4 regions of the Streptomyces sp. NPDC002004 genome follow, and region 4 is predicted to be linked to each of the others. Evidence: riboswitches for the same ligand, from Rfam matches in the RefSeq annotation. Region 4 holds a riboswitch; each other region holds the start of a gene.
The links. Region 4 has a riboswitch for cyclic di-AMP ahead of ACWCP6_RS20845 (C40 family peptidase). Riboswitches for the same ligand answer to the same signal wherever they lie in the genome.
Positions count from the first base shown of each region.

Region 1: it holds a riboswitch for cyclic di-AMP, as region 4 does, so the genes downstream of both, ACWCP6_RS24815 (LysM peptidoglycan-binding domain-containing protein) here and ACWCP6_RS20845 (C40 family peptidase) in region 4, are expected to answer to the same signal.
Region 2: it holds a riboswitch for cyclic di-AMP, as region 4 does, so the genes downstream of both, ACWCP6_RS22530 (M23 family metallopeptidase) here and ACWCP6_RS20845 (C40 family peptidase) in region 4, are expected to answer to the same signal.
Region 3: it holds a riboswitch for cyclic di-AMP, as region 4 does, so the genes downstream of both, ACWCP6_RS31050 (M23 family metallopeptidase) here and ACWCP6_RS20845 (C40 family peptidase) in region 4, are expected to answer to the same signal.

Region 1 is NZ_JBSFDP010000019.1:70,604-77,911, forward strand. It holds gene ACWCP6_RS24800 (APC family permease) at 1-998, opposite strand, end outside; gene ACWCP6_RS24805 (GNAT family N-acetyltransferase) at 1,559-2,308, shown strand; gene ACWCP6_RS24810 (MFS transporter) at 2,460-3,689, opposite strand; gene ACWCP6_RS24815 (LysM peptidoglycan-binding domain-containing protein) at 3,873-4,745, opposite strand; cyclic di-AMP (ydaO/yuaA leader) riboswitch at 4,748-4,912, opposite strand; gene ACWCP6_RS24820 (endo alpha-1,4 polygalactosaminidase) at 5,429-6,190, shown strand; gene ACWCP6_RS24825 (SRPBCC family protein) at 6,275-6,715, opposite strand; gene ACWCP6_RS24830 (GOLPH3/VPS74 family protein) at 6,802-7,308, opposite strand, start outside.
Region 2 is NZ_JBSFDP010000015.1:72,430-79,737, forward strand. It holds gene ACWCP6_RS22510 (DUF5998 family protein) at 1-118, opposite strand, end outside; gene ACWCP6_RS22515 (GNAT family N-acetyltransferase) at 478-3,516, opposite strand; gene ACWCP6_RS22520 (HPr family phosphocarrier protein) at 3,626-3,907, shown strand; gene ACWCP6_RS22525 (GntR family transcriptional regulator) at 4,182-4,874, opposite strand; gene ACWCP6_RS22530 (M23 family metallopeptidase) at 5,103-5,873, opposite strand; cyclic di-AMP (ydaO/yuaA leader) riboswitch at 5,887-6,044, opposite strand; gene ACWCP6_RS22535 (M16 family metallopeptidase) at 6,290-7,308, opposite strand, start outside.
Region 3 is NZ_JBSFDP010000034.1:4,538-11,845, reverse strand. It holds gene ACWCP6_RS31065 (MBL fold metallo-hydrolase) at 1-761, opposite strand, end outside; gene ACWCP6_RS31060 (TetR/AcrR family transcriptional regulator) at 1,315-1,935, shown strand; gene ACWCP6_RS31055 (SGNH/GDSL hydrolase family protein) at 1,955-2,746, opposite strand; gene ACWCP6_RS31050 (M23 family metallopeptidase) at 2,965-3,876, opposite strand; cyclic di-AMP (ydaO/yuaA leader) riboswitch at 3,881-4,037, opposite strand; gene ACWCP6_RS31045 (alpha-galactosidase) at 4,331-6,424, opposite strand; gene ACWCP6_RS31040 (tyrosine-protein phosphatase) at 6,600-7,308, shown strand, end outside.
Region 4 is NZ_JBSFDP010000013.1:61,544-68,851, reverse strand. It holds gene ACWCP6_RS20855 (ATP-dependent Clp protease proteolytic subunit) at 1-213, shown strand, start outside; gene ACWCP6_RS20850 (hypothetical protein) at 221-520, shown strand; cyclic di-AMP (ydaO/yuaA leader) riboswitch at 1,028-1,192, shown strand; gene ACWCP6_RS20845 (C40 family peptidase) at 1,196-1,669, shown strand; gene ACWCP6_RS20840 (DUF6328 family protein) at 1,784-2,323, shown strand; gene ACWCP6_RS20835 (ATP-binding protein) at 2,441-2,872, opposite strand; gene ACWCP6_RS20830 (helix-turn-helix domain-containing protein) at 3,124-3,984, shown strand; gene ACWCP6_RS20825 (DUF397 domain-containing protein) at 3,994-4,218, shown strand; gene ACWCP6_RS20820 (8-amino-7-oxononanoate synthase) at 4,228-5,367, opposite strand; gene bioB (biotin synthase BioB) at 5,619-6,827, shown strand; gene ACWCP6_RS20810 (adenosylmethionine--8-amino-7-oxononanoate transaminase) at 6,820-7,308, shown strand, end outside.

The DNA of each region.
Region 1 (7,308 bases), on a different contig from region 4:
CCGTAGGAGATGCGCGAGGTGGAGGTGGTGTAGATCAGGCCGGTGCCACCCGGGGACACGATCGCGTCCGCGTACAGGACCCAGCCCAGCCAGCCCAGACCGATCACGGTGGCGAGGCCGGCCCAGGGGCCGCTGATGCCCGCGTAGTCCAGCTTGGCCCACCCGTGGGCGAAGGACGCCAGCGGAAGCGCACCGATGTAGACGACCTGGAGCAGGGTGTAGATGATCGCACCGATCAGGACCGACCCGATCGTCGCGCGCGGCAGGTCACGCTTGGGGTTGCGGCTCTCGCCCGCGAGCTGGATCGCCTGCTCGAAGCCGAGCAGCGCGAAGATGATGCCGCTGGTGCTGATGGCGCTGAGCACGCCCTTGGCGCCGAAGGGCGCGAAACCCTGGGCCGTGAAGTTGTGCGGGTGGAAGTTGGTCGCCGCGATGACGAAGATCGCCCCGAGGGGTACGGCGATCTTCCACCAGGTGGCGGCGCTGTTGGTGTGCGCCAGCACCTTCACTCCGAGGAAGTTCACCGCGACGAACACCGCCATGAGGAACACGGCGACGATGAAGCCGGACGTCGTGAGGGTGCCGTTCGCGTGGAGGAACCCCTGGGCCCACTTCCAGTGACCGGCGTATCCGATCATGGCTTCGACCTCGATGGGGGCCACGGTCGCCGCCTGCAGCCAGGAGAACCAGCCGAAGGACATGCCCGCGAGGCCGCCGAAGGCGTAGTGCGGGTAGCGCGCCGTGCCGCCGGACACCGGGAAGAGGCCACCCAGCTCGGCGTGTACCAGTGCGAGGAGGACGATGGCGACCGCGCCGATGATCCAGGAGATCATTGCGGCCGGGCCTGCCACCACGACGGCCTTCTGGGCTCCGTACAGCCATCCGGATCCGATGATGGAACCGACGGAGGCCCACATCAGGCCTATCAGCCCCACGTCCCTGCGGAGGGATCCGGATCCGGATGCCTTCGGGGGTGCGAGCTCGTCAACGCTTACCATAGGGGGCCTTTCAAGGCGCGGCTTGCTGAAAAGTCGCATCAGGCTAAGGAGAATGGGGAGTTACAACAAAGGTTCGTGACTGAATAGTTGCATTCCTTTAGACTTTCATTGCCAAATCTGCGGCCTGCGGACCAAAATGTCGACCGGCCGTTCCAGTCCGGTGACCCAATGTCACGATCCAGCGGCCCGTCGATCCCGTGCGGCCTCATCGATCCCCCGGTGTGAGGCACGGCCGGATCCCCTCGTCGCCCGGGGCCGCCACGGCAGGGCCGCCCGACGAGCACGTTTCCCCCTACACCTATGTGGCGCGCGCCTGCGGAGGCGCCGGAGGGGGCGTCGGCCAGGGGTCCGGCGCGGCACCGATTCCGACTACGGAGAGTTGCGGTTACCGGACGGTTCGCGGGGTGCCCGGACCTTGATCCCGTGTCATCCGACCTTCCGAATTCCTTTACCTTCCCGTTCTTCACTGAAGGGCGCATAGGACGCATGCTGGACCACCGCCATCGCACAGGAACGCCGGTGGCAGGCACCATTCCGCTGTTCGAAGGACCGAAGGCCCTGTGCCCGCACCCCTCGTTCTCACCGGCCGCACCGCGCGGCTGGAGCCGCTCACCACGCACCATGCCGAGGCCCTGGCCGAGGCCGGCGCCGAGGACCGTACGACCTACGCTTTCACCCCCGTCCCCCACGGGCTGGAGGCGGCCCACAGCTATATCGACCATGCCCTCGCCGAACAGGCGGCGGGCCGGATCCTGCCCTTCGCGGTGATCAACGCCGCGGACGGGCGGGTGGTGGGCTCCACCCGCTTCCTGGAACTCGACTACTGGCAGGGCCCGATGGTCTGGCCCTCCGTACCGGGTGTCCCGTACGGCGATCCGGTCACCGCGGTGCCCGATGCCGCCGAGATCGGCAACACCTGGCTCGCCCCCCGCGCCCAGGGCACCGGCATCAACACCGAGGCGAAGCTGCTGATGCTGCGTCATGCCTTCGAGGCCTGGGGCGTCCGCAGAATCTCGTTCCGCGCGGACGCCCGCAATCTGCGGTCACGCGCGGCCATCGAGCGGCTCGGCGCCACCTGCGAGGGCATCCGCCGGGCCCACTCGCGCGGTCTCGACGGCGCCGTCCGCAGCACCGCGTTCTACTCGATCCTGGACGAGGAGTGGCCCGCCGTCCGCGACATCATCGAGTTGCGCATCGCCGCCACCGTGTCGCCCGCCGTGCTGGACCCGGCTCGGGGCAACCCCTGTCCCGCGCAGGCCGACGTGCGTACGGGGCACGCCGCGGTAGGCGGTCGGCTCATCCGGGCGTAGCCGGCCCGGTGCTCCCCGTCGGCCGAGGGCTTGCCCGACACCACTGCGCGGGGAGGGAGCCCGCCCCGAGCCCGCTCGGGCGAGCCGGCGGGCGCCCCGCCCGACGATCCGGACGCCGCGCGGAGCCGAGGGAGCCGGGGCTCTGCCGGGTTCACGCACCGGTCTCCTGGACGACGGGTGTGCGGGCGCGGAGCACGAACGGCCGGGAGACGACGGTGAGCGTCACCGACACGGCGGCGACGAGGGCGATCGCGCTGCCCGGGTCGAGCTGCTGGGCGAGACCGCCGGCGATGGCGGCGCCGATGCCCTGCCAGGTCATCCGTCCCGCGGACTCCACGCCTTGGACCTGTCCGCGTGCCGAGTCGGGTGTCAGCTCCAGGAGCTGCTCCTGCAGGGGCAGGGTGGCGGCGAATCCTGCACTGGCGGCGGACACCGCGACCGCTCCTGCCCACAGGGGCGGGTGGAACGCGAACAGCAGGTAGGGAGCGGCGAGCAGCAGTCGCAGGCCGAACGCGCAGCGACGGCGTCGGGCGGCGGTGAGGAGCCGGCCGACGGTAAGGTCCCCGAGCAGCATGCCCGCCGATCCCGCGGCCAGGAAGGTTCCGGCCTGCTCGGGGTCGTAGGAGATGAACAGGGCCTCGCAGCCGACCACCAGACCGTTCGGGACCCACAGGTTCAGCAGCAGGGCACGCCGGCCGGCGTGCGAGAAGAGCTCGGTGTTCGTGGCCCAGGTCCGGCGCAGTCCCGGGCGGCGGGTGAGCCGGATCGAGTGTTCCCGGACGGTGGTCGCCACCACGGCCGAACCCAGGCCGGTCAGGGCTGCCGCGACGAGGAAGATCCCGTGCGGGTCGAGGTGGCGTTGCAGCACTGCGCCGACGGCGTAGCCGAGGATCGCCGTGCCGCCGGAGGTGATGTTCATCAGTGAGCGTGCCGACGCGTACGCGGAGGCGGGGACCACCTCGGTGAGCAGCCCCATCCGGGTGCCCGTCCCGAGGGACTGGAAGAAGCCCAGGCCCAGCAGCAGCCCGAACCGGGCGACGAGGGGCAGGCCCGGGACGGCCTGGGCGGCCGTGCCGAGCAGGGAGGCGAACTGGAGCACGACGAGGGTACGGCGAGGTCGGCGTCCGTCGGCGACCGACATCAGCGTCAACGCGCCGAGCACCGTCGCGAAGGTGGCGCCGTACATGCTCACCGCGGTAAGGAACGGCGAGTGGGTCCGGTGGTCGACAAGGGTTCCGAGGGCGAACCCCGACAGGGTGTTCGCGGCGACGGTCAGGGTGAAGCCGGCGTACAGTCCGGCGAATTCGCGGATGCTGAGGAGGGTGCTGTAGCCGGTGTTGGTGGCAGCGGGCTCGGTGGTGTCATGGCTGTCGGAAGGCATGAAAAAAGCCTCCGGGCGCATGAGATGAGTGCGCACGAAGGCCGACGAGCCCCATTTTAGCAGCCGTTGGGGGCCGCTCGCCGCAGGACGGTGATCTCCACCCTCTGCGCGGCGAGCGGCCCCTTCCCGGTTTCCCCGTCGTGCCGGCCGGGACCGCGTCACCGGCCGTCGGCACGGAACCGCTCAGTAGGCGCCGTTGACGTTGTCGATCGAGCCGTAGCGGGCGGCGGCGTAGTTGCACGCGGCCGTGATGTTGGCGACCGGGTCGAAGGGGTCCATCGACGTCCCCGGGACGTGGTAGGCCGTGAAGGTCGAGTCGATGACCTGGAGGAGGCCCTTCGAGGGGTGGCCGGCCGCCGCGTTGGAGTCCCAGTTGTTGATGGCGCGCGGGTTGCCGGAGGACTCACGCATGATGTTGCGGTGGATACCGTCGTACGACCCGGGGATGCCGTGCTTCGCCATGATGTCGAGCGACTCGCGGATCCATCCGTCCAGGTTGTTCGCGTACGTCTTCGCCGCCGCAGGAGACGCCTTGGGGGTCACCTTGGGGGTCACCTTGGGAGCCGCCTTGGGGGCGGTCCTGGGGGTCACCTTGGGAGCAGCCTTGGGTGCCGTCCTGGGGGCGGCGGCCTTGGGGAGCACCGTGCTGCGCCGGGAGCGGTCGGCGCGCAGGTCCGAAGCCGCCGCCCGGACCTGGCGGTTGACGGTGAGCTTGAGACCGGGGTGGATGAGTGACGGGTTGTCACCGACCGCGCTCCGGTTGTCGCGGTAGAGCCGCGGCCAGCCGCCCTTCAGCGCATACTTGCCGGCGATCTTGGAAAGGGAGTCGCCGGTGACCACGGAGTACCGCATGGGCACCATCTGGACGGCCCGCGGGAGTGCGGGTCTCTCGACCTTGACCGAAGGCGCGACGGCGGGTGCCGCCTTCGGCACCGCACTCGCGGTGGTCGCGGCGATCACGGGCAGGGCAACTGCCGCCCCGCCGGCGCCGACGGCCATGAATCCACGGCTCATTCGGGAGTTCTTCGGGCGGCGGTGTTTGCCTTTTCCGGCCATGGCACAGTCCTCTCCTATGCCTGCGAGGTCAGCTGTCGGATTCGGGCTGGAGTCGCCCGGCCGTGCCGGTGGGCACGGCTTCACCCCGAGCCGGCCCGTGGATCCGGGTCGGCGGCAAACCGTGGGTTCCCCGCTCCTGCCGTACGCGAATGGTGCTGGTTCGGAATTTCCGGGAAGCGGCAGGATTCGGCGTTCCACCCGGAATGAGCGAACCGTAAGCGACACCCTTCGAACGGAACAAGGCCCGAATTCACACGAGAAAAGGGACAGGCTCGTACATGCCGGTGAAAGGCATGAGATCAACGACTGCTCCGCCCCCAACTCGCCCGCCACGGAGCGGAACTGGCGGCGGACATGTCGACCACCCGGACATGCACACGTGACGCATGTCACCGCATTTCCGGGCAACCGATGCAGCAAAAACCCGTCTCAGCTCCGGACAAATACCGGAGACAAGTACCGGAAGTTTCATAAATCCTGAAATGCAAATAAACAATGACAAGCAATGTTATATCCGTTTTGCCCACTTCTGGCGGCGGAGGTTCGACGTCGTGGTGCGTGTGTCCGCTGTCCGTCTCCGCGGGTCCCGGCGCCCGGGGACGCGCGCTTCGGCTCCGGGCGCGTCGGCTGCCCGGCGCCTCGCGCGGCGCCACCGGGCCGCGTCCCTGACGGTTTTGGCCGGTGTGGCCACGGCCGCACTCGCCGGCTGCACCCATCCCGTCGAGGGCACCCGGGCGGTGCGCCTGCCCCCGGTCCACAGGGACTTCGACTACCAGATCGGCGGTGCCTACCCCCCGTCGCCGGGCGTCGCGATCGTCGGTCGCGACCACACGGACTCACCGGCGCGCGGGCGGTACAACATCTGCTACGTGAATGCCTTCCAGGCGCAGCCGGACGCACAGGACCGGTGGCCGGCCGAGCTACTGCTGCGCGACACCGAGGGCCGGCCGGTCATCGACCGGGACTGGAACGAGGCCCTGCTGGACATCGGGACGGCTGCCAAGCGCGAGCGCATCGCCGCCCGGGTCGACCGCTGGATCGACAGCTGTGCGGACAAGGGGTTCGACGCGGTCGAACCCGACAACTACGACAGCTACAGCCGTTCCCACGGTCTGCTGACCGCGAACGACGCAAAGGCGTTCATCACGCGGATCGCCGCCCACGCGCATACGCGGGGCCTGGCCGTGGCCCAGAAGAACACCGCGGAACTCGCGGCCGCCAGGTCAAGGACACACGTCGACTTCGCCGTGGTCGAAGAATGCGCCGAATACGGCGAATGCGCCACCTACGCATCCGCATTCGACGACCACGTCCTCGTCGTCGAGTACACCGACGGCGGTCTGCGCAAGGCGTGTTCCGCTTTCGGAAAGCGGTTGAGCATCGTGCGCAGGGACAGGGATGTGACCACTCCGAAGAGCAGTCACCATGTCCGCAGGACGTGTTGAGCGGTTCTCTCCGGCACGGTGCCCCGCATGCGCCATGACTTGCCTCGTTCCGCCGGGCGTTGGCGTGCTCCTCGGAGAGCCGTGCTAGTCGGAGAGCAGGGCGTCGACGAGCCGGCCGAACACCAACCGGGCTACCCGGGCCGTCGGTACGTCGAACGCCCGGGACAGCTTCCACACCCGCACCTGCTCCCGCCACACCACCCGGGACCGGTCCCCGCCGTCGAGCGGGGACACCTCGATCTCGGCCCAGCCGGTGACGACGGAGCCGCGCTTCTCCAGACGGCAGAATCCGGGGCGAGCGCCGGTCGGCGGCTCCCAGCGCACGACCTCCATGGGGTCGTCGAACCCGGCACGTCCGACGCCGGTCCGCACCACGACCACCGTGCCCGCCCGCGTCGGCCCTGCCGGTACGACGGTGACCGAGCTCAGGGGTACGTGGGCGCCGTGGCGCCTCCAGTCCGTCAGCCGTCGCCATGCCTCGTCGACGGGAAGCGCAGGCCTGCGCTCGACTCGGATGACAGCCACAACGGCATCGTAGGCGGCGGGCGCCGGGCGCTCCCCTCGACGCGGCTGTGCGCGTGCAGGACGCCGGCACCGCCGATGCCTTGTCGTCACTGGTCGGGGCCGCGCCAGATGTTCTCGAAGGCCGCGTCCTCGATGGCTTTCCGCTGGCGCACGGAGTCCAGTTCGACCACTGCCTCATCGACGGCGGCCAGCACCGTCGCCACCGCGTCATCGGCGACCTCCGGTGCGTCCGGGGTGCGGTTGCCGCGGACCCCCACGGCCTCCGCAAGGAGGCCGAGGACGGGCTCGCCCGCAGTCCAGCGCTCCGCCGCCTCGCGGCGGGCCGGCGAATCGACGAGCACCGCCTGGCCGGCCCCGGAGAGAAACCCGTGCCGGCGTTCCCGGGCGAGCTGCCCCTCTGCCTCGAGGGCGGCCGCGTAGGTGGCGGTCAGATCGCGGCCGCGGCGCCACAACCAGTCGCCCACCGTCTCGTACGGGGGTTCCCGCAACAGGGCGTCGGCCGCCTCGTCCAGCACGCGATCGGCCAGGGTCGGCCGGTAACCGGGCACGATCCGGTCGCCGTCCAGCGTGACGGCCCGGGCCTCCAGGAGATC
Region 2 (7,308 bases), on a different contig from region 4:
CCTCGGTGCCTACCGCGGCCTCCACCGCCTCGGCCACGAGAGCCGGGTAGTAGCCGCTGCGCTCGATCGCCGTGCGCAGCCCCTGGGTCGTCGTACTGGTCTTGGCCATGCCGTCCATCCTACGGCCCGATGAGCGGCCTCAGGTCCCGCCCGGAGGCATGGCGCCCGACCGGGAGCGGGCGGCCGGTGTGCGGGAGCCGGCCGCTCCGCGGGGCCCGGCCGTGTGCGGGGTCCGGCGGCGCTCGGGACACCTGTACCGGGGGTTCGCCGGTGCCCCGGGCGGACCGCACGCGGGGACGCCGGTGCCTGGGCGGCCCTTCCCAGGGCCGGGTGGATGCGGAGGCGGCCGGGGTCCAGGAGCCGGGTGTGTCCGGGGCGGCCGGTGTCCGGAGCGGGCCGTGGGCGGGCGCCGTCCGAGTGCGGGACAGGCCGCACACGGGGGCGCCGGCGCCCCGGCGCGACGGGACGCCCGGCCGTTCAGTACGTGGGCAGGGTGCGTGGTCCGAGGTCGTCGCGGGCGGGCGGCGGCGCGAGACGCACGGTGGCTCCGAGCACGGACACCCCGTGCTGGGCGACCACCACGGGCTCCAGGCCGACGTCCACGACCTCGGGGTGGTCGTGCACCAGGAGCGACACCCGGAGCAGCAGCTCCTCCAGGGCGGCCGTGTCGGCGGGGGCGGCGCCGCGCCAGCCGAAGAGGATCGGCGCGGTGCGGATGGACCGGATCACGGACCTGGCGTCCCGGTCGGTGACCGGGATCAGCCGGTGCGCGGTGTCGCCGAGCAGTTCGGACGCGGCCCCGGCCAGCCCGAAGGACAGCACCGCCCCGGCCGTCGGGTCGATCACGGCCCGCACCACCGTGTCGACCCCGCGCGGCGCCATCGTCTGCACGACCGGCCGCAGCTCCTCGGGCTTGCCGAGACTCTCGGTCAACTCGGCGTAGGCCCGCCGCAGTTGCTCCTCGTCGGCGAGATCGAGCCGGACCCCGCCGAGGTCCGCGCGGTGACGCAGGTGCGGTGCGGTGGTCTTGAGGGCGACGGGGTACCCCAGCCTGCGCGCCGCCTGCGCCGCCTCGTCGGGGCCGGACGCGGCCAGCGTGGGCGTCACGGGCACGCCGTACCGGGCGAGCAGCGCGTTCGCGTCCTCCTCGGCGAGCGTGGCCCCACGGGGGTCGTTGTCCCCGGCGTCGAGCAGCCTTGCGATGAGCCCGGCGGCCCCCGCCTCGTCGACGTCGTCGAACTCGGGCACCTTGCCGGGTTCGGCGTCGTCGCGCCGCCACTGCGCGTACTGCACGGCCTCGGCCAGCGCCCGCACAGCCCGCTCGGCGGCCGGGTAGGCGGGGATGCGGGCGGTGGCCGGCATCGTCCGGGGCGCCTCCGGCGCACGCGTCGAGTCCGGCGTGGGCGGCTGCGCGGGGCCCTGCGCCGCTCCGGGCCGCTCACCCGGTGCCCCGGAACCGGGTGTCGCCCCGGCCCACTCCTGCGAGGCCCGGGAGTCCGGTGCCGTCCCGGGCGCCTCCCCGGTCTCCGTACCGGCCACGGGGCGTCGCTCCTCCGGGGGCGCCTCCATGCCAAGGGGACTCACGTCACCGTGGGAGGCACGAGTGCGGCCTTCCGTGCCCGGCGCCGGGAAACGGAACCTCGGCCCGGTCGTCGTCGCCGCCGACAGCGCCTCCGCCAGCCCGCCCAGCTCGACGTGCACCACGAGCACCGGCTTCGCCGGATGCTGTGCAGCCGCCGCGCGCAGGGCCTCGGCGAGCGCCACGTCATCGGCTCCGCCCTCGCCCACCGCGGGGATCGCCGTGACGACGACGGCGTCGCACGCCTCGTCCTCCAGGGCTTCCGTCAGCGCCGCGTAGAAGTCCTCCGGGGTCGCCGCGGTCGTCAGGTCCCGTGGCCGCAGCGGCCGCAGTCCCTCGGAGAGGCACGCGTCGTACGTCAGCAGCCCGAGCGACTCGGAGTTCCCGAGGATCGCCACTCTGGGGCCCGCCGGCAGCGGCTGCCCGGCCAGCAGCAGGCCCGCGTCGACGAGCTCGGTGATGGTGTCGACCCTGATCACCCCGGCCTGCCGGAGCAGCGCGGACACCGTCGCGTGCGGCAGCCGCGTCGCGGGCACGGCGTGCCCGAGCGGCGCGACGCCGCTGTGCCGTGCGCCCTGCACGACGACGAGCGGCTTGGCGGCCGCGGTGCGCCGCGCGAGCCTGGTGAACTTGCGTGGGTTGCCGATCGATTCGAGGTACATCAGCACGACGTCGGTGTCCGGGTCGTCGTACCAGTACTGGACGACGTCGTTGCCGGAGACGTCCGCACGGTTGCCGGCCGACACGAACGTGGAGACACCGGCGACACCGGTCACTCCCCCGCCGCGCCGGTGCAGCCGGGACAGCAGGGCGATCCCGATCGCGCCGGACTGCGTGAAGAGGCCTATCCGGCCGGGCCGCGGCAGTTCGGGCGCGAGGGATGCGTTGAGCAGCACCTCCGGGGACGTGTTCACGACCCCGAAGGCGTTCGGGCCGACGAGGCGCATGCCGTACGAGCGGACCTGGCGGACGAGGGCACGCTGCCGTTCGCGTCCCTCTGCGCCGCTCTCGGCATATCCCGCGGACAGCACGACGACCCCCTGGACGCCGTGCTCACCGCACTCGGCGACCACGTCGGGCACCCGCTCGGCGGGCACGGCCACGACCGCGAGGTCGACGGGCTCGGCGATCTCGCGCACGGAGCGCCGTACGGGCACCCCGTCCAGCTCGGTCTGCTCCGGCGCGAACGCCTTGTTGACGGCGTACAGGCGGCCCGTGAAGCCCGCTCCTGCGAGGTTGGCGAGGACACTGCGGCCGACCCCGCCCGGAGCGCGGCCCACGCCGATCACGGCGACCGAGCCGGGCCGCAGCAGCCGCGCCACCGAGTGCGCCTCGGCGCGCTGCTCGCGCGCACGCTGCACCGCGAGCGAGGCCTCGGTCGGTTCGAGACCGAATTCCAGGCGTACGACGCCGTCCTCGAAGCTGCGCTTCTGCTCGTAGCCGGCGTCCGTGAACACCTTGATCATCCGGGTGTTGGCGGGCAGCACCTCGGCCGCGAAGCGGCGGATGCCGCGCTCCCGGGCGACGGCCGCGATGTGCTCGAGGAGCGCGGAGGCCACGCCGCGGCCCTGGTGGGCGTCCTGCACCAGGAAGGCGACCTCGGCCTCGTCGGCGGGCGCGCTGGCCGGCAGACCGCGGGCGTCGATGCGGTCGTAGCGGACCGTCCCGATGAACTCGCCGCCGATGGTGGCCGCGAGCCCCACCCGGTCCACGTAGTCGTGGTGGGTGAAGCGGCGCACGTCCTTGGCGGACAGCCGCGGGTACGGCGCGAAGAAGCGGTAGTACTTCGACTCGTCCGAGACCTGTTCGTAGAAGCTGACCAGGCGGTCGGCGTCCTGGGTGGTGATCGGCCTGATCCGGGCGGTGCCGCCGTCGCGCAGCACCACGTCGGCCTCCCAGTGAGCAGGGTATTCATGCCGGTCCGACGGGGTCTGCATGGAGTTAGGGTACGGGCACAACCGGCCATCGCACCGGACCCATCGATCACCCACGACGGTATGCCACACTGGTCTAGACAACCCTGTGAAACCTGAAGGGCAGCATCACATGGCTGAGCGCCGCGTCAACGTCGGCTGGGCCGAGGGTCTCCACGCCCGCCCCGCCTCCATCTTCGTCCGTGCCGCCACCGCCGCGGGTGTCCCCGTGACGATCGCCAAGGCCGACGGCAACCCGGTCAACGCCGCCTCCATGCTCGCGGTGCTCAGCCTGGGCGCCGAGGGCGGCGAGGAGATCGTCCTGGCCTCCGACGCCGAGGGCGCCGAGGCGGCCCTGGACCGTCTGGCCAAGCTGGTCGCCGAGGGGCTCGAGGAGCTCCCCGAGACCGTCTGACGGCCCCACAGATCACGGCGGAGCCGCGCGACCCCCGTCCTTTCGGGGGCACGCGCGGCTCCGCGGTTTTGCGCCCTCGCACGAGCCGGTGCCCGCGGTCGAGTGCGGCGCCGTGCGAGCGGCCGGCAATGGGACGGGAACGAAGTGCGAGCTCGGGAAAGAAGCACGCCCCGACAAAGTGTGGCTGGTAATGGACGGCGCCGGAAAATGCGGCCCGGAAAATGGGCAGCAGAATTCCGCCCACTTCGAATACCTCTTGTATACGGCCCCTCTGTTAAAGACGCAGGCCTGCCGTGTTTACGGCATGTTGCGAACTCCTCACGCGGCCCGCGACGGCGTTCGGGCCGAATCGCAGCCGGTGCGCGGACGACGCCCGTTCGGCGTGCAGCGCGGTGAGGGCGCGTGCCCGCTCCGCGTCCCCGCGCGCCACCGCGTCGAGGATCGCCCCGTGCTCGGCCCAGGACTCCGCCGGGCTCGCCGGCGGATCGACGGAGTACATCCAGGCGATCTTGTGCCGCAGCTGGGTGAGCAGGGCGGTCAGACCCGGGCTGCCCGAGGCCTGCGCGAGTGTCTCGTGGAACCAGCCGTCGAGTGACCGCAGATCCTCGCTGTGCCCGCGCCTGGCGCGCTCCTGACCCAGCCTGACCAGGCCGCGGAGCACTTTGAGGTGCCCGTCCGTGCGCCGCTGCGCGGCACGCGCCGCACCCAGGGGCTCCAGCAGCATGCGGACCTCCAGGACGTCGGCGGCCTCCTCCTCGGTGGGCTCGGCGACGCACGCGCCCGCGTGGCGGCGGGTGACCACGAAGCCCTCCGCCTCCAGGGTGCGCAGCGCTTCGCGCACGGGCACCCTGGAGACCCCGTACCGCCGCGCGAGCACTTCCTCGGTGAGCCGCGTTCCGCGCCCGTGGACACCGGCGACGATGTCGTCCCTGATCGCCGTGCATACCGACTGCGCGGGAATACGCATGACCGGACCTCCGCCTTAACCCCCGCGAAACGCGGTCGATTGACGCTCGTTCAGCGACTCTATTGCAGGGAGCGCGAATTTCCGACGGCGGGCCGGATTCCATGGATATTTTTTGGCCAGGGAGGGGCGGGAACGCGGCGCGAAACCGGAACGCGAAAGCCCCGGCTCGGGGAGCCGGGGCTTTCGGGCGTTCTGCGGGATTCCCGGGGCGCAGGACCGGGGCCCGGGTCAGACGTGCAGGCCGTGTGCGCGCAGATAGGCGACGGGGTCCATGTCGGAGCCGTACTCGGGGCTCGTGCGGGCCTCGAAGTGGAGGTGCGGCCCGGTGACGTTGCCGGTGGCTCCGGAGAGGGCGATCTGCTGCCCCGGCGTGACGGACTGTCCGACGGAGACACCGATCGACGACAGGTGCCCGTACATGGTGTACGTGCCGTCGTGCATCTTGATCACTACTTGATTGCCGTACGCGCCGCCCCAGCCGGTGGTGACGACGGTGCCCGCGCCCACGGAGTGCACGGGGGTGCCGGACGCGGCGTGGAAGTCGACGCCGGTGTGGTGCCCCGAGGACCACAGGGAGCTGCTGGCCTGGTAGCCGGTCGATATGTACGAGCCCGTGACCGGCAGGACGAACCGGTTGAGGCGCCTGCGCTCGGCCTCGCGCGCGGCCCGCTCCTTCTCCGCACGCGCCTTCTTCGCGGCGGCCTCGGCCTTGCGCTTGGCCTCCGCCTCCGCCTTCCGCTGCGCGGCGGCCTCGTGGGCGGCCTGCTTCTGGGCGGCGGCCTGCGCGTCGATCTGCTCCGGCAGCGTGTCGCTGATCGTGATGGCCCGGTTCAGCCCGGTGTCGTCGAGCGTGGGCACGGGGTCCGCAGCGAATGCGGGAGCGGCCAGCCCGGCGACGACCCCGGTGGTGGTGAGGGCCGCGACGCCTGCGACCTGTGTGCTCGTACGTGCCAGACGGCTCGGACGACGATGCTTCCCGGTAGCACGGGTGAACGCCATGAAAGAGGCGGGTCCTTTCCTTCCCTCTCGCCTACCGGGTTAGCTGACGGGTTCGGAGCAGGAAGGTCTCCTACGGGCCCCCCTCGGGAGGGAGCCCGATTCACCCCAGGGACTTCATGGGTCCCCGGCTCCCCTGGCTCGCGCCGTACGGGGACTCGGCGATGACTGCCCGGTGCCGCGGGCGCGGCGTACTGCGTGGCGGACAGTCGCGTTGACGCTACGGGGGGCGTCTTTCAATCGACAAACGGAACACCGGTTTTGTAGTGCATGCCACAGGGCAGACGGGCAGCCTCCCCATCAATTCGGACAAACCGCATGACACATGGGCCCCGGCGACACGTATGCCGCCGGGGCCACCTGCACCACCCGTCCGAGGCTCCTGGACCAGTCGGCCGTCAGGAGCCCCGTCCGCTCGACTAGCCCGTCACCACGGTGACTTCACCGATCCCGAGGGCCTTCACGGGCTCCTCGATCTGTGCCGCGTCACCCACGAGGACGGTCACCAGACGGTCCATCGGGAAGGCGTTCACGACCGCGGCCGTGGCCTCCACGGTGCCCGTGGCGGCGAGGCGGCGGTACATCTCCGCCTGGTGGTCGTCCGGCAGATGCTGTTCGACCTGGTCGGCGAGGGTGCCGGCGACGGCCGCCGCCGTCTCGTACTTGAGCGGCGCGACCCCCACGAGGTTCTGCACGGCGACATCGCGCTCGGCGTCCGTCAGACCGCCCTCCGCGAGCGTGCGCAGCACCTGCCAGAGGTCCGCCAGGGCCGGTCCCGTCGACGCGGTGTCCACGGAACCGGAGATGGCGAGCATCGCGGCGCCCGTCGCCCCTCCCGAGGGAGAGGAGGGCGCGGAGCGCAGCACCTGGGTGAACGCCCGTACGCCGTAGGTGTATCCCTTCTCCTCACGCAGCACGCGGTCCAGCCGCGAGGTGAGGGTGCCGCCGAGGCAGTAGGTGCCGAGCACCTGCGCCGGCCACACGCGGTCGTGCCGGTCCGGCCCGACCCGGCCGATGAGCAGCTGCGTCTGCACGGCCCCGGGGCGGTCCACGATGACGACGCGTCCGGTGTCGTCGGCGGTCACCGGGGGCACCGGGTGGGGCTGCGCCGTACCGCCCGTCCAGGTACCCAGGGTCTCGCCGAGGACGGCGTCCAGGTCGACGCCGGAGAGGTCGCCGACGACGACGGCGGTCGCCGTGGCGGGGTGCACGTGCCGCTCGTAGAAGGCACGCACGGCCGCCGCGTCGATCGGCGCGACGGTCTCCTCGGTGCCCTGGCGCGGGCGCGACATGCGCGAGGACGCCGGGAACAGCTGCCTGGACAGCTCCTTGGCGGCGCGCCGGGCCGGGTTGGCCATCTCGTGCGGGATCTCGTCGAGCCGGTTGTTGACCAGCCGCTCGATCTCGCTCTGCTCGAACGCGGGCGCACGCAGGGCGT
Region 3 (7,308 bases), on a different contig from region 4:
TAGCCGGTGTCGCCGCTGTGGTAGATGCGGTGTTCGTCGCCCGCGACGACCCAGGACGCCCATAGCGTGTGCTGCTGGTTGCGCAGCCCGCGTCCGCAGAAGTGGCGGCCGGGCGTGGCCGTCAGCTTCAGGCCGGCGATGTCGGTGGACTCGTTCCAGTCCAGTTCGCGCAGCCGCCCGGCGGAGACGCCCCAGCGCTCCAGGTGGGCGCCCACGCCGAGCGGCACCGCGAACACGGTGTCCGTACCGGCGAGGCTCTTGATCGAGGGAAGGTCGAGATGGTCGTAGTGGTCGTGCGAGATGACGACCGCGTCGACCGGGCCGAGCGCGGCGAGCGGCACGGGCACGGGGTGCAGCCGCTTGGGGCCGACGAAGGCGAAGGGCGAGCAGCGCTCGCCCCAGACGGGATCGAAGAGCACCCTTCGGCCGTCGATCTCGGCGAGCACGCTGGAGTGCCCCATCCAGGTGAGTCTGAGGCCGGTCGCCGGGGGCTTGGCGATGTCCGCGAGCAGGGTGGGGTGCACCGGGACCGTGCCCGCCGGACCGCGCCGGGCGCGTGCCTCCTTCTCGAAGTAGACCTTCGCGAATTCCAGCGTCGAGCCCGTCGGCCGGGTGCGCGCCCCGACCGGGTTCTGGAACGACCCGTCGGCGAAGTTCGGCGACCTGCGGATCCGCTCCAGCCGGTCGCCGGCCGGGTCGGCGCCGAACGCGGCGGGCCGCAGCGAGCGAAGTCCGGAGGTCAGGGAACGGCGTCCGGTCACGGTGCCTCCTGAGGGAATCGGGTCGGGCATCCCATTATGTGGCGGGCCGGCGGCGCACGGGATACCGGCTCCCCCTTGTGCGACGCCCGTCACAGCGGGGCGGGCCGGTCCGGGAGATGTCGCGTTCCCGGGCCCTCTTCGTCGTACGGGTGACAGCGCATCGGAACGCACGGGAGGCGGCTCCCGTCGCCCGTATCCCGCCCGCCCCTCCCCGGGCCCGCTTCGTCCGCCTGCATCCGCTTCGTGGAGCGGTGCTCCAGGTGCGTGTACGGGACCGTCCCGGACCCGGCGAAGGCGCCCGCCCACCGGCCGCGGGCGCTCCGGGCGGATGGTGACCGCCGCCCGGGCCGAAATGGTGACCGTCGCGGCGATCGGCCGCTCGGGGTGCATGGACTTCGGCTCCTGCGATCTGCGGGGCGCCGAGGCCGGGTGCGGTCCCCGCCTTCCCGGGCGCGCGGGCTCCGGGGCGCCGGGTGAACGGCCCCGCGGGGTGTGCGCCTTGCGGGACCGCCCCGCGCTGTCCGCGTGCGGGGCGAGGATCTAATGTTTGCCCGTGGCAAGAGTCCGGTTGAGCGTGGCCGAGCGGCGTGAGGAGCTGCTGCGTGCCGCCGTCGAACAGATCGAGGCGCGGGGCGTGGCGGCCGTCCGTATCGCCGATGTCGCCGCCCGTCTCGGTGTGAGCAACGCCCTGGTGCTCTACCACTTCTCGACGAAGGAGAAGCTCGTCGCGGAGGCCTTCGCGTATGCGGCCGAGGGTGACCTCGCGCATCTGCGCAAGCTGCTGGGCCGGCGCACCTCGGCGGTGCGCCGGCTGCGGGCCGCCGTGCGCTGGTACGCCCCGACCGGTCCCGCCAAGGGCTGGCGGCTGTGGATCGAGGGCTGGGCGGCGGCGCTGCGGGAGCCTGCGCTGCGCGAGGTGGCCCAGGACCTCGACCGGCAGTGGAAGGCCGCGCTGACGGAGGTCGTCGCCGAGGGGGTCGCGGGCGGCGAGTTCCACTGCCCGGACCCGGTGTCGACGGCCCTGCGCCTCACGGCCTTCCTGGACGGCCTCGCCGTGCAGATGACGGCGTACCGGGGTGCGCTCTCGCAGGCCCGCATGCGGGACTGGGTCGACGAGGCGCTCGCCCGGGAACTGGGCCTGGACCGGGCGGATCTGACGGCGACCGCCCGTTGACAGCCGTCCGCGGGCACACCTACAGGGGCATCAGGTCCGGCCGCTTGGCCTCGACGTGGTCGCCGGACGACTCGCCGCGCAGCCGGCGTCCGATCCACGGCACCAGGTAGTCGCGCGCCCAGTGGATGTCGTCGCGGCGTACCTCAAGGGTGCCGCGCGGCGGCAGCGGCGGCCAGGGCTGGTCCGGGTCGGCGGGCACGTCGAGCCCGAGGACCTGGCCCGCGCGCAGCGCGACCCTGGTGTGCCCCTCGGCCGAGAGGTGCAGCCGGTCGTCGTCCCAGGCCCTGCGGTCCTGCACGGTCCTGAGGGACCACAGGTCGAGGACGGGGCAGCCGTACCGGTCGGCGATGGCACGGACGTGGCCGTTGTAGGTGGCGATCCTCCCGCGCAGGTGCTTGAGCACGGGGACGCCCCGGGTGTCGAAGCCGGTGGTCACCATGACGGTGCCGACGGCGGAGGAGAGGTCGGCCACGGCCCGCTCGAAGCGTTCGGCGACCTCGTCGGGGTCGGTGCCGGGGCGGATGATGTCGTTGCCGCCGGCGCAGAACGTCACCAGGTCCGGGGCGAGTTCCTTGGCCCGCGGCACCTGGTCCGCGACGATCTGGTCGAGGAGCTTGCCGCGCACGGCGAGGTTGGCGTAGCGGAAGGTGTGTTCGGGAAGCCGGTCGTCCAGCAGGACGGCCAGCCGGTCGGCCCATCCCACGAAGCGTCCGTCGGGGCCGGGGTCTCCGACGCCCTCGGTGAAGCTGTCGCCGAGGGCTGTGTAGGACCTGTAGGTGTCACTGGTGAGGGATGTCGACTCTGCTGCCACGTCCGTACATCCTTCACCTTCCTAAGTGACCTACGCCACCGTAGGAAGGGGTTGACGCCTGGTGAGATACGCCACCGTCCGAGATGCGCCCGATCCGGAATAGATCGGCGACCTCGTGAACACGTGGGGGCCGCACCCCTGTTGGAGGGTGCGGCCCCGCGTGATCGGCTCGGTCCGTCAGGAATCCGAGCCGGTCCGGATGGTGCCCGGGTGCCGGGTCAGACGCCCACGCCGTGGGCACGCAGGTAGGCCAGCGGGTCCACGTCGGAGCCGTAGTTGGGCGTGGTACGGATCTCGAAGTGCAGGTGCGGTCCGGTGACGTTGCCCGTGGCCCCGGAGAGGCCGAGCTGCTGGCCCGCGACCACGGTCTGGCCCGCGGAGACGGCGAGCTGCGACATGTGGGCGTACTGGGCGTACATGCCGTCGGCGAGCCGGATGACGATCTGGTTGCCGTACGCGCCGCCCCATCCGGCGCTGACGACGGTGCCCGCGCCGACGGCCTTGAGCGGGGTGCCGGTCGGCACCACGAAGTCGACGCCGGTGTGGTAGCCGCTGGACCACATGGCGCCCGCCTTGTGGTACGGCGTGCCGATGGTGGCACCGGTGACGGGGAGCACGAAGCCGGTCGCGGTGGTGGCCGCGGCGTCGGTGGCGTCGGCCACCTTCGACGCGGCGCGGGCGACGGCGGACTCGGCGGCGGCGGGCTTGGGCGCGGACTTGGGCACGGAGGCAGGCTTGGGCGCGGACTTGAGCGCGGCGGCAGGCCTGGGTGCGGTGGCGTGGGCTCCGACGACCAGCTTCAGGCCCGGGTGTATCAGCGCCGGGTCGGCGCCGACGGCCTTCCGGTTGTCCGCGTAGAGCCGCTGCCAGCCGCCGACGACATGCCGGACATCGGCGATCCTCGCGAGGCAGTCGCCCGCCTTCACCGTGTAGACCGCGGGGGCGGCCTGTGGGGCGGTGACGACGGTCCTGGGGGCGGCCTGTGGGGCGACGGTCCCGGGGGCGGCGGCGTGCGCGCCGGTGGCACCGAGGAACGGCAGCGCGAGCGCGGCACCACCCGTGCCGGCGACGGCGAAACGGCGGGTGAATCGCAGGGACTTCGGACGGCGGTGTTTACCCTTCGCGGGCATGGCGAATTCCTCTCCGGTGCCTGCGAGGTGAGCTGTCGGGTTCGGGCGGAGGCGCCCGGCCGCCTTTGCAGGTGCGGCTTCACCCCGAGCCGGCCCGGCGACCCGGGCGGCGAACTACCTGCGGATCCCACGCTCCTGCCGTGCACGGGTGAGTGCGGTTGTCCGGACGGCGGCAGGACTCGGCGTTCCATCCGGCTGAACGGGAACGTAAGCGAGTGCGAATGTCCGGGACAAGGGATGAATTCCCTTTTGTTTCGCCTTGCTTGATCCTTTCCGGAAATTACGGTCACATTCCACACGGAAACGATCTCCACGCGTGCGCCAACACCGTTGGGGCGACAGGGGCATTGCCCGGCGGAGATCGCCGCGCACCGCCACGACTATGACGCTGCTCACGACGGCGGTCTCATGATGGCCTATTTCAGGGCTAGTTCCAGCAAAAGGCGCAATTCGGTCAAATAAGACAGAAGCGGAAAATGGCCGCGTCCATGTCTCCCCTGAGGCCGGTGTCCAGTCCGTGGTGCAGCAGCACCGCACCCCGGTGCACCGCCCCGGTGTCCCGGCACCGGTACTCCGCGTCCGGCCGGAGCCCCCGCAGCCGCACCGGCGCAACCGGCTCCCCGTACGACTGCGCGGGCAGCCAGGCGAGCACGACGGCGTCGTCCCCGTGGACGTACTGGACCGCTGCCGGCCCGTCCCCCGGCGGGCGCAGACGGTAGAGATCGCCGCGCTGCACCACCGGGCGGATCTCCTTGTAGAGGTCCACCCAGCGCCGGGCCTCGGCCAGCTCGTCGTCGGTCCACCGGGTGAGGTCGCCGCCCACCCCGAGCACCCCGGCCATGGCGCCGACGAAGCGGAAGCGCATGCTGCTGACCCTGCCGTTGAGCTGCACGTTCGGGCTGTCCGTGACCCAGGCGGCCATCACCCGCGCCGGGTGCAGCTGGCTGAAGCCGTGCTGGATGGCGAGCCGGTCGACCGGGTCCGTGTTGTCGGAGGGCCACACCTGGTCGGTGCGCGCCAGGATGCCGAGGTCGACCCGGCCGCCGCCGCCGGAGCAGGACTCGAAGGCGACGGCCGGGTGGGCGGCGCGCAGCCGGTCCAACAGGGCGTACAGGGCATGCACATGCGCGTTCCAGAGCTTCTGGGGGTACGGCTCCCCCGGCCATCCCGGATCGGTGAAGCAACGGTTGAAGTCCCATTTCACGTAGTCGACGGGCGCGCTCCTCAGCAGGGCGTCGAGACGCTCCCACAGGTGCTCCTGGACGTCCCGGCGGGCGAGGTTCAGCACCAGCTGATGGCGGAACTCGGTGCGGGCGCGGCCCGGCATGTGCTGCACCCAGTCGGGGTGGGCGCGGTAGAGAGCGGAGTCCGGATTGACCATCTCCGGCTCGACCCAGAGCCCGAACTGCATGCCCAGTGCGTGCACCGCGTCGGCGAGGGGTTCCAGGCCGCCGGGGAAGCGGTCCGGGTTCGGGGTCCAGTCACCGAGCCCGGCCCGGTCGCCGGTCCGCGCGCCGAACCAGCCGTCGTCGACCACGAACAGCTCCACGCCCAGGGCCGCCGCCCGGCGGGCGAGAGCCAGCTGCTGCTCCTCGCCGATGCCGAAGCCGGTGGCCTCCCAGGAGTTGTAGAGCACCGGCCGGTCCCGCCCGGCACCGGGAACGACGTGCGCCCGCTGGTACGCGTGCCAGGCGCGGCTCGCCCCGCCGAAGCCGCCGTCGGTCCACAGGCCCGCGAAGACGGGCGTGACGTACTCCTCGCCGGGCGCCAGCAGCCACTGGCCCGAGTCGTCGTGCCCGGTGCCCCCGGTGATCTGGACCGCCCCGTCGGGGATCTGCTGCACGGCGATCCGCCATGACCCGGACCAGGCGAGCGCACAGCCGTACACCTCGCCGTGCTCCTCGGTCGCCGTCCCCTCGGCGTCCAGCGCGACCCACGGCAGATGCTGGTGACCGGTGTGCCCGCGCCGGCTGCCGACGACCTTCTCGCCGGGGGTCAGCTCGCAGCGCACGAGGCGCGTCTCGGCCGCCCAGCGCCCGTGCAGCTGGGTCAGCCGCCACCGGTCGCGGTGCGGCAGGGTCCACGTGGCGGAGTCGGCGCGCAGCAGCTCCAGGGACGGGTCGCCGGTGCCGCCCTCGTGGCGCAGGACGGCGGAGCGCTCCACGACGTCGTCGCGCATCGCGTACCGCAGGGTGATCGCCAGCCGGTGCACGTCGTCGGCGAAGTGCAGCCGCAGCACGTCCCCCTCGGCCGTCGAGCCGCGGTGGCGCCACCGGGTTCCGCGCACCTCGGCGGTCCGGACGGACAGGGCGGGTCTGACGAAGCGGGGACCGCCCTCCACCGGATACTCCTCGCGGCCGTCCAGCGGCGACTCGAAGGGCCACGGCCGGGGCAGGGGCGCGGCGGCGAGGGCCTCCGCGTCGGCGAGGGCGATCCGCGGCCCCCAGTGGAGGTGCAGCAGCTCGTCGGCGTCCGTGAGCCGGAGCGCGTAGCTGCTGGTGGGGCCCGCGAGGAGCCACGTACGACCGTCCTTGCCGACCTCGATCATCAGGCCCCCGCAGAGTCGGACACATCCGCTCGGACCCGCACATCATCGGGGGTGGATGCCGGGCGGACAACGGTTCGGGCGCAGATGATTGCCCCAGGAATCCATGTCGTATCGTCGAGGGACGTCTCGCCGACGAGCGGCGTCGATGCGGGCGGAAGAGCGGGAGGAGCCTCACGTGACGCAGCAGGTGCCGTCGACCGAGCCGGAACTGGCCGGAGTGCGCAACTTCCGCGATGTGGGCGGTCTGCCGACCGCGGACGGGCGCCGGGTGCGGGCCGGTCAGCTCTTCCGCAGCGGCCACCTCGCGCACGCCACCACCGAGGACGCCGCGTTCCTGTCCTCCCTCGGGCTGCACACGATCTTCGACTTCCGCAATGCCGCCGACCGGAAGCTGGAGGGCCCGGACGTCGATCTGCCGGGCGTGCGCAACGTGAACCTGCCGTTGAGCGACCCGGCGGACGGCGCCGAGTTCTGGAAGATGGTCAGGGACGGCGATCTGCCGCAGCTGCGGTCCATACTCTCCGACGGCCGCGGGGCCGGCCGCATGATCGCCTCGTACCGCACGATCATCACGCAGCGCACCGCCGAGCACAGCCGCGTGCTGCACGACATCGCCGGGGACAGCGTGCCGGTGCTGATGCACTGTGCGGCCGGCAAGGACCGTGCGGGCCTGTCGGTCGCCGTGACCCTCCTCGCCCTGGGCGTCGAGCGCGAGGCGATCCTCGCGGACTACCTGGAGTCGAACGCGGCGCACCGGCGCTACAAGGTCCACCGCAGCAGCACATCGCCCGACGCCCTGTCCCCGGAGGTCATGGAGCTGCTGAGCCCCCTCTTCGACGCCCGGGCCGAGTACCTGGCGGCGGCCTTCGCCACGATCGAGGAGA
Region 4 (7,308 bases):
GACGACCTGGACATCCATGCGCGCGAGCTGCTGCGGGCGCGGGCACAGTTGGAGGAGATGCTGGTCCGGCACACCGGACGCGAGCCCGAACAGGTCGCCGCCGACATCGAGCGCGACACGGTCCTGGACGCCGCGCAGGCCGTCGCCCACGGACTGATCGACGCGGTGGTCCCGAGCCGCAAGACTCAGCGTCCCGCACACGGTGCGAGGTGACGCGCCGATGCTGCCGCCCGAACTGCCGCCGCTGCCCGCGCTGACCCGCGCCGAGGCCGAGCTGATCGACCGTTATCTGGAGGTCGTCGACCTGCTGGGCCGCATCAACCCCGCTCGCGCCGAGCGCACCTACGGCGGTCTGCGCGCCGCCCAGGCCCTGGTCGGCAAGGCCACGGCGCTCCGCGACGCGCTCACCCTGATGCACCAGCGCGGCGAGTCCGAGGTGCACGGTCCCACGCTGGTAAGGGCACTGCGCGTTCTCGACGGCGAGCGGCGCGCCGCCCGGGTCACGCTCCCGCCGGCCTGACTCCTCCGGCAGGGCGGACCGACCCGCGACGAACAGGGCCCGCGAGGGACCGGACTCCACGACGGGCCCGACGCACGCACGCACGACCGACCGGACCGAACCGGACCGAACTGAACCGGACCGAGGGCACCCCGGAATCGGACGAACTGAGTTGACGACCCGTTCGGAACCGACCCCGACACGTCCGGAAGCGATCCGAAACGCACCAGACGGGTTACCCCCCGATGGCGTAATCGGCCATCGACGCGATGGACGAACAGAGTTGCTCGATCCGCGTACAACTCACGTGGAATCTCACGCTCCGCCGCTGGTCCGGGGGTCATCGACACCCTCCGTGATGTTCGAAAGGTGTGGTGTCCACCCGAACAGACACATCGTGAGTAGCCTCACAAATGCCCGGCAGAACTCGGAATTCGCGCCTTTCGTGCGTGAAGATCCCTTCCGACGACAAGACCCCGCCACCGCGGCGGGGCGGTCCGGGCGGACGCCGAGTCCTGCCGCCGCCCGGATACCCGGTCGACAGATGTGGATCGGCAGGAGTGGAGGACCCAGCACGGCGGGCCGGCCGGAGCGATCCGATCGGTCCTTGGGGTGAAGCCGCGTCAGCGGCCGGGCATCTTCGCCTGCCCGAACCCGACAGGTCATCCTTCACAGGCGGCTGACGAAGGGTTGCGCATGACTGCGCTGAATCGCGTCCCGTCACTCCTGGGCCGGGCCGGCACCGCATCGGCTCTCACGCTGGCCGCCGTCGGCGGCACCATCGTGGTTCCGGGGGTCGCTGCCGACGCCGAGGCCGCCACGTTCGGAGCGAGGGCGCTCCAGGTGGCGGCGTCCAAGAGGGGCGCGCCGTACCAGTGGGGGGCCACCGGACCACGCCGCTTCGACTGCTCCGGACTGACGCTGTACTCGTTCAAGCGCGCGGGCAAGAAGCTCCCGCGCACGGCCGCGGCGCAGTACAACAGGACCCGCCATGTCCCGGCGTCCCAGCGCCAGCAGGGCGACCTGGTCTTCTTCCACTACGGCTCGAGCGTCTACCACGTGGGCATCTACGCCGGGAAGGGAAGGATCTGGCACTCCCCGAAGACCGGGGACGTGGTCAAGATGTCGAAGATCTGGACCAGGAACGTCTGGTACGGGCGGGTGCGGTGACCCTCGGGCGCCGGCGCATCCGCTGAAGCCGTGGCGCGGGTGGTGGCGACCCCTACGGGGGCCCCTGCCCGCGCCGGCGGTAGGAGACGGGCCGACCCGGGAACCCGTCTCCTCATGCCGGACGTCCGATTCGTGACGGCGCGACGGGAAACACCCCTCGAGCGCGCCGACCGCAACTTCTCCGAGCTTCTGCAGGAGCTCAGAGTCACCCAGACCGGGGTGCAGATCCTCTTCGCCTTTCTGCTGACCCTGGCTTTCACCCCTCGATTCCCCACGCTCGACGGCTTCGAGCGGGCCACCTACGTCACGACGCTGCTCCTGGCGATGCTGTCCGCCGCGCTCTTCACGGCGCCCGCAGCGCTCCATCGCTTCCTGTTCCAGCAGCACGCCAAACGGCAGATCGTGCGTGTCTCGTCGCAGTTGTCCCGGGTGGGCCTGGGCGCCCTCGCACTGGCGCTCACCGGCTCGGTGCTGCTCGTCGTGGACGTCGCGGCGGGGCGGACCGGAGGCGTCGCCGCCGGGTGCGGGACCCTGCTCGTGTGCGTCCTGCTCTGGGGCGTCCTGCCGCGGCTGGTGCGGCGCCGGAACATCGCGGTCCGGCCGGCGTCCCGTCCGACGGCACGCGTGCCCGCGCGCCGAGGGCGCCGCCGGTGACGCCTCGGGCCGCCCGGGCGACACGCGGCCTGAGCGACACGGCACCTGGACGGGGCAGAGGAGGCTCCGGGACCTGCCGGGGAGCCCGGGACCCGGCGAGCGCGCTCCGGGCCGAGGTCAGTTCTGGACGGGAACCGTCCAGGGAAGCGCGATCCACACCGTCTTGCCGCCCTCGGGCGTCGGACTGACGCTGAGTCTGCCGCCGTACTCGTTGGCCAGCCAGCGGATGATCACCATGCCGCGGCCGTTGTCCTGCTGCACCGCCGCGGGCAGCCGCTTGGGGAAGCGGGGGTGGCTGTCGGTGACGCCGATGCGCAGCTGCTCGTCGCGCTCCAGCGTCACGTCCACGGTGAACGTGGGCGACTGGCCGAAGGTGTGCTGGACGGCATTGGTGGCGAGTTCGGAGACGATGAGCCGGACCGTGTCGGCCACATCCGCGTCCCCGGGCAGTCCCCATTCCGTGAGGACATTGCTGACGTATTTCCGCGCCGCGGAGACCGAGGCGGGATCGCTCGGCAGAGTGACGGAGGCTTCTTGGTGGTCTGCCATGGCGACGTCGTCCCTTTCCCATCGGGGCCGGACTCCGACACGTGGCGGATGGTTCGATACGGCCCCGGACCGGTGCTGTCGCCAGACTGCCACTCGCGCGCCGATCAGGGAGCGCATCCCCTGAGAATGCATATATCTGTCGCTCGAAGCGGTGAACTCTGCGACGAGAGAGCGTATTTGACCCATACCGTGTGGCTTCCTCTACCGTCGGCGGGTGAGCCGCCGCGGTGTCGGCCGGAAGGAGACGGCCCATGCAGCACGGTCCCGCGGTGCGCCGCCGCAAGCTCGGCGCGGAACTGCGTGCGCTCCGCGACCGCTCGGGGCTCACGAGCGGTGAGGCCGCCCGGCGCGCGGGCTGGCACCAGTCGAAGGTGAGCCGGATCGAGACGGGCCGCAGCGGTGTGAAGCAGGCCGATGTGCGGCTGCTGCTCGACATGTACGGCGTGGAGGACATCCAACACCGGGAACTTCTGGTCGCGTTGGCGGGCTCCGACGACGACGGCGGGCGGCGTCACTGGTGGCACGCCTATCGCGGGCTGCTGCCACCGGCATACCAGGACTTCATCAGTCTGGAGGCACAGGCCTGCGGAATGCGCACGCTGGAGAACTCCGTGGTGCCGGGCCTGCTGCAGACCCCCGACTACGCCCGCGCGGTGACCCGGGCCTCGCTGGGCGGCCTGCCGGAGCGGCAGATCGAGGCGCTGGTCGACGTACGGCTGGCGCGTCAGGACGTGCTGCGCGGCGATCCGCCGCTGGAGTTCAGCGCGATCCTCGACGAGGCGGTGCTGCGCCGGCAGGTGGGCGGGCCCGGCGTGATGGCGGCGCAGCTGAGGCATTTGGCGAAAGTGGCGTGCCTGCCGCATATGCGGATCCAGGTATTGCCCTTCACGGCGGGCGCCCATATCGGCCAGACCGGCGCTTTCGTTATTTTCTCATTTCCGCACATTGCCGATCTGGACGTGGTTGTTCTCGACCACTTGATGAGTAGTCTCTACCTCGAACGGAAAGAAGACCTCAGGGCATACACCGAAGCCTTCAACTCTCTTCGGAATCACGCCCTTTCACCCACGGACTCATTGGACTTCATCGCCGGGATGGGTGACGGCGCATAGGGAGGCACCATGACCGCTCTGCCTCGGCACGTTCCGTCCAGCACATCGCTGGCCCCCGTCGGCTGGCGGCGCAGCAGCCGCAGCACGGGCATGAACAACTGTGTGGAGACGGCCGAGCTCGGCCCGGGCCCCGCGGCGGGCCTGCTCGCCGTCCGCGACTCCAAGAATCCCACGGGGCCCGCCGTGCTCTTCTCGGCCGCCGCCTGGGGGACCTTCCTCGACGGTCTGCGCTGATCCCCGGGGTCAGCGGGGCGCGGTACGCCCGATCACGCGCACGGCCTCGGCGATCTGCTCGTCGGTGAGGTCCGCCCGGGCGGTCAGCCGCAGCCGCGAGATCCCGTCCGGCACGGACGGCGGCCGGAAGCATCCCACGGCCACCCCGGCCGCGCGGCAGTCGGCCGCCCACTCCACGGCCTCCTCGGGCGAGGGCGCCCGCACCGAGACCACCGCCGCGTCAGGGCGCACCGCCTCCAGGCCCGACGCGGTCAGCCGCTCGTACAGCTCGGTCGCGACGGCCCGGGCGCGTGCGGCGCGTCCGGGGTCGCGGCGCAGCAGGCCGAGGGCGCCCAGCGCGGCGCCCGCGGCCGCCGGTGCCAGGCCGGTGTCGAAGATGAAGGTACGAGCCGCGTTGATCAGGTGGTCGATGACCGGGGCCGGTCCGAGGACGGCACCGCCCTGGCTGCCGAACGACTTCGACAGGGTGACCGTGGTGACCACGTCGCAGTCGCCCGCGAGACCGGCCGCGAACGGCGCGCCGCGGCCTCCGTCGCCGAGCACGCCCACGCCGTGTGCGTCGTCGACGACCAGCCCGGCGCCGGCCTCACGGCAGGCGGCGGCGAGCCCGCCGAGGGGGGCCGCGTCGCCGTCCACCGAGAAGACGGTGTCGGAGAGGACCACGGCGGGTCCTTCATGGGTGTCCAGCGCCTTGCGCACCGCCTCCACATCGGCGTGCGGCACGACCTGGGTCGTCCCGCGCGCGAGGCGGCAGCCGTCGATGAGCGAGGCGTGGTTCCCGGCGTCCGACACGATCAGCGAGCCGTGCGGGGCGAGCGCGGTGACGGCGGCGATGTTGGCCGCATAGCCGGAGGAGAACACCAGGGCGGCCTCGAAGCCGCAGAAGTCGGCGAGCTCCCTCTCGAGCTGGGCGTGCAGTCCGGTGGAGCCGGTGACCAGCCGGGATCCGGTGGCGCCGCCGCCCCAGCGGAAGGCGGCCTCGGCGGCCGCCTCGGTGACCTGGGGGTGGCGCGCGAGCCCGAGGTAGTCGTTGCTCGCCAGGTCGAGCAGTGTCGACTCCGCACAGCGCGGACGCAGGGTGCGCTCCAGACCGGCCCGGCGGCGCAGACGTGCCTGCTCGTCGATCCAGTCGAAGGGAGATCTCGCCATGGCCGCCTCCGGGGCGTACGAGGGGTTCGCTGTGCAGGAAGAGAGGATGCGCGGTGCGGCCGGGTTGTCCGGCGGCGGGCCCCGCCCGCAGGTACCGCCCCCGTTGTGGGCCGCGCCTCGTTTGTAGGCAGTGCACAGACTGTAGCTCCACGGCCAGCCGCCAAGAATGTGGCAATACCCACACTCCGAACGGTGGGAGTTGTGCGAACTCTCCTTGGCCTGAGTACGCTCCGTAGGCAAGGATCGGCGCCATGGATCTGCTGAACACGCTGGTGGACAAGGGGCTTCGGCGCGAGCTGCCGACCCGCGAGGAGGCGCTGGCCGTACTGGCCACCTCCGACGACGACGTGCTCGACGTGGTGGCGGCGGCCGGAAAGGTGCGGCGTCACTGGTTCGGCCGACGGGTGAAACTCAACTATCTGGTCAACCTGAAGTCGGGCCTGTGCCCGGAGGACTGCTCGTACTGCTCGCAGCGGCTCGGCTCCAAGGCGGAGATCCTCAAGTACACCTGGCTGAAGGCGGACGAGGCGTCCGAGGCGGCCGCCGCGGGTGTCGCGGGCGGCGCCAAGCGGGTCTGCCTGGTCGCGAGTGGCCGCGGTCCGACGGACCGCGACGTCGACCGGGTGTCGCAGACGATCCAGACGATCAAGGAGCAGAACGAGGGCGTCGAGGTGTGCGCCTGTCTCGGCCTGCTCTCGGACGGCCAGGCCGAGCGGCTGCGCGCGGCCGGCGCCGACGCGTACAACCACAATCTGAACACCTCGGAGAGCACGTACGGGGAGATCACCTCCACGCACACGTACGCCGACCGGGTGGACACGGTCCAGAAGGCGCACGCGGCGGGTCTGTCCGCCTGCTCCGGCCTGATCGCCGGCATGGGCGAGACCGACGAGGACCTGGTCGACGTGGTCTACTCGCTGCGCGAGCTGGACCCGGACTCGGTGCCGGTGAACTTCCTGATCCCGTTCGAGGGCACCCCGCTGGCGAAGGAGTGGAACCTCACCCCCCAGCGCTGTCTGCGCATTCTCGCCATGGTCCGCTTCGTCTGCCCGGACGTCGAGGTGCGGATCGCGGGCGGCCGTGAGGTGCACCTGCGCTCCATGCAGCCGCTGGCGCTGCACCTGGCCAACTCGATCTTCCTCGGCGACTACCTCACCAGCGAGGGCCAGGCCGGCAAGCAGGACCTGGACATGATCGCGGACGCCGGTTTCGAGGTCGAGGGCACGGACACGGTGACGCTCCCCGAGCACCGGGCGGCCGGCGGCTGCGGCTCGCAGCAGGGCTCGGCCTGCGGGTCCCACGGCACCGGGGGCTGCGGCTCGCACGAGGACGCGGCCTGTGGGTCCCACGAGGGCTCCGTGTGCGGCTCCGCACCGGCCACCGAGACGTCCGAGGCCCGTACGGACCTGGTCGCGGTACGCCGCCGGGGCGCCGGCACGGACCTCGCGCCCAATGCCTGAGCCGCTCACCCCGGACGTGCTGCTGGCCCTGGACCGGCAGCACGTCTGGCACCCCTACGGCCCGATGCCCGGCCGCCAGGAACCGCTCGTCGTCGAGTCGGCGGCCGGGGTGCGGCTGCGCCTCGCCGACGGCGGGCGTGAGCTCGTGGACGGCATGTCGTCGTGGTGGTCGGCCATCCACGGCTACAACCACCCGGTGCTCAACGACGCGGTACGGGCCCAGCTGGACCGGATGAGCCACGTCATGTTCGGCGGCCTCACCCACGAGCCGGCAGTGGGACTGGCGAAGCGCCTTGTCGACATGTCGCCCGAAGGCCTGGAGCACGTCTTCCTGGCCGACTCGGGATCGGTGTCCGTCGAGGTCGCGGTGAAGATGTGCCTCCAGTACTGGCGTTCGCTGGGCCGCCCCGGCAAGACCCGGCTGCTCACCTGGCGGGGCGGCTACCACGGCGACACCTGGCAGCCCATGGCGGTGTGCGAT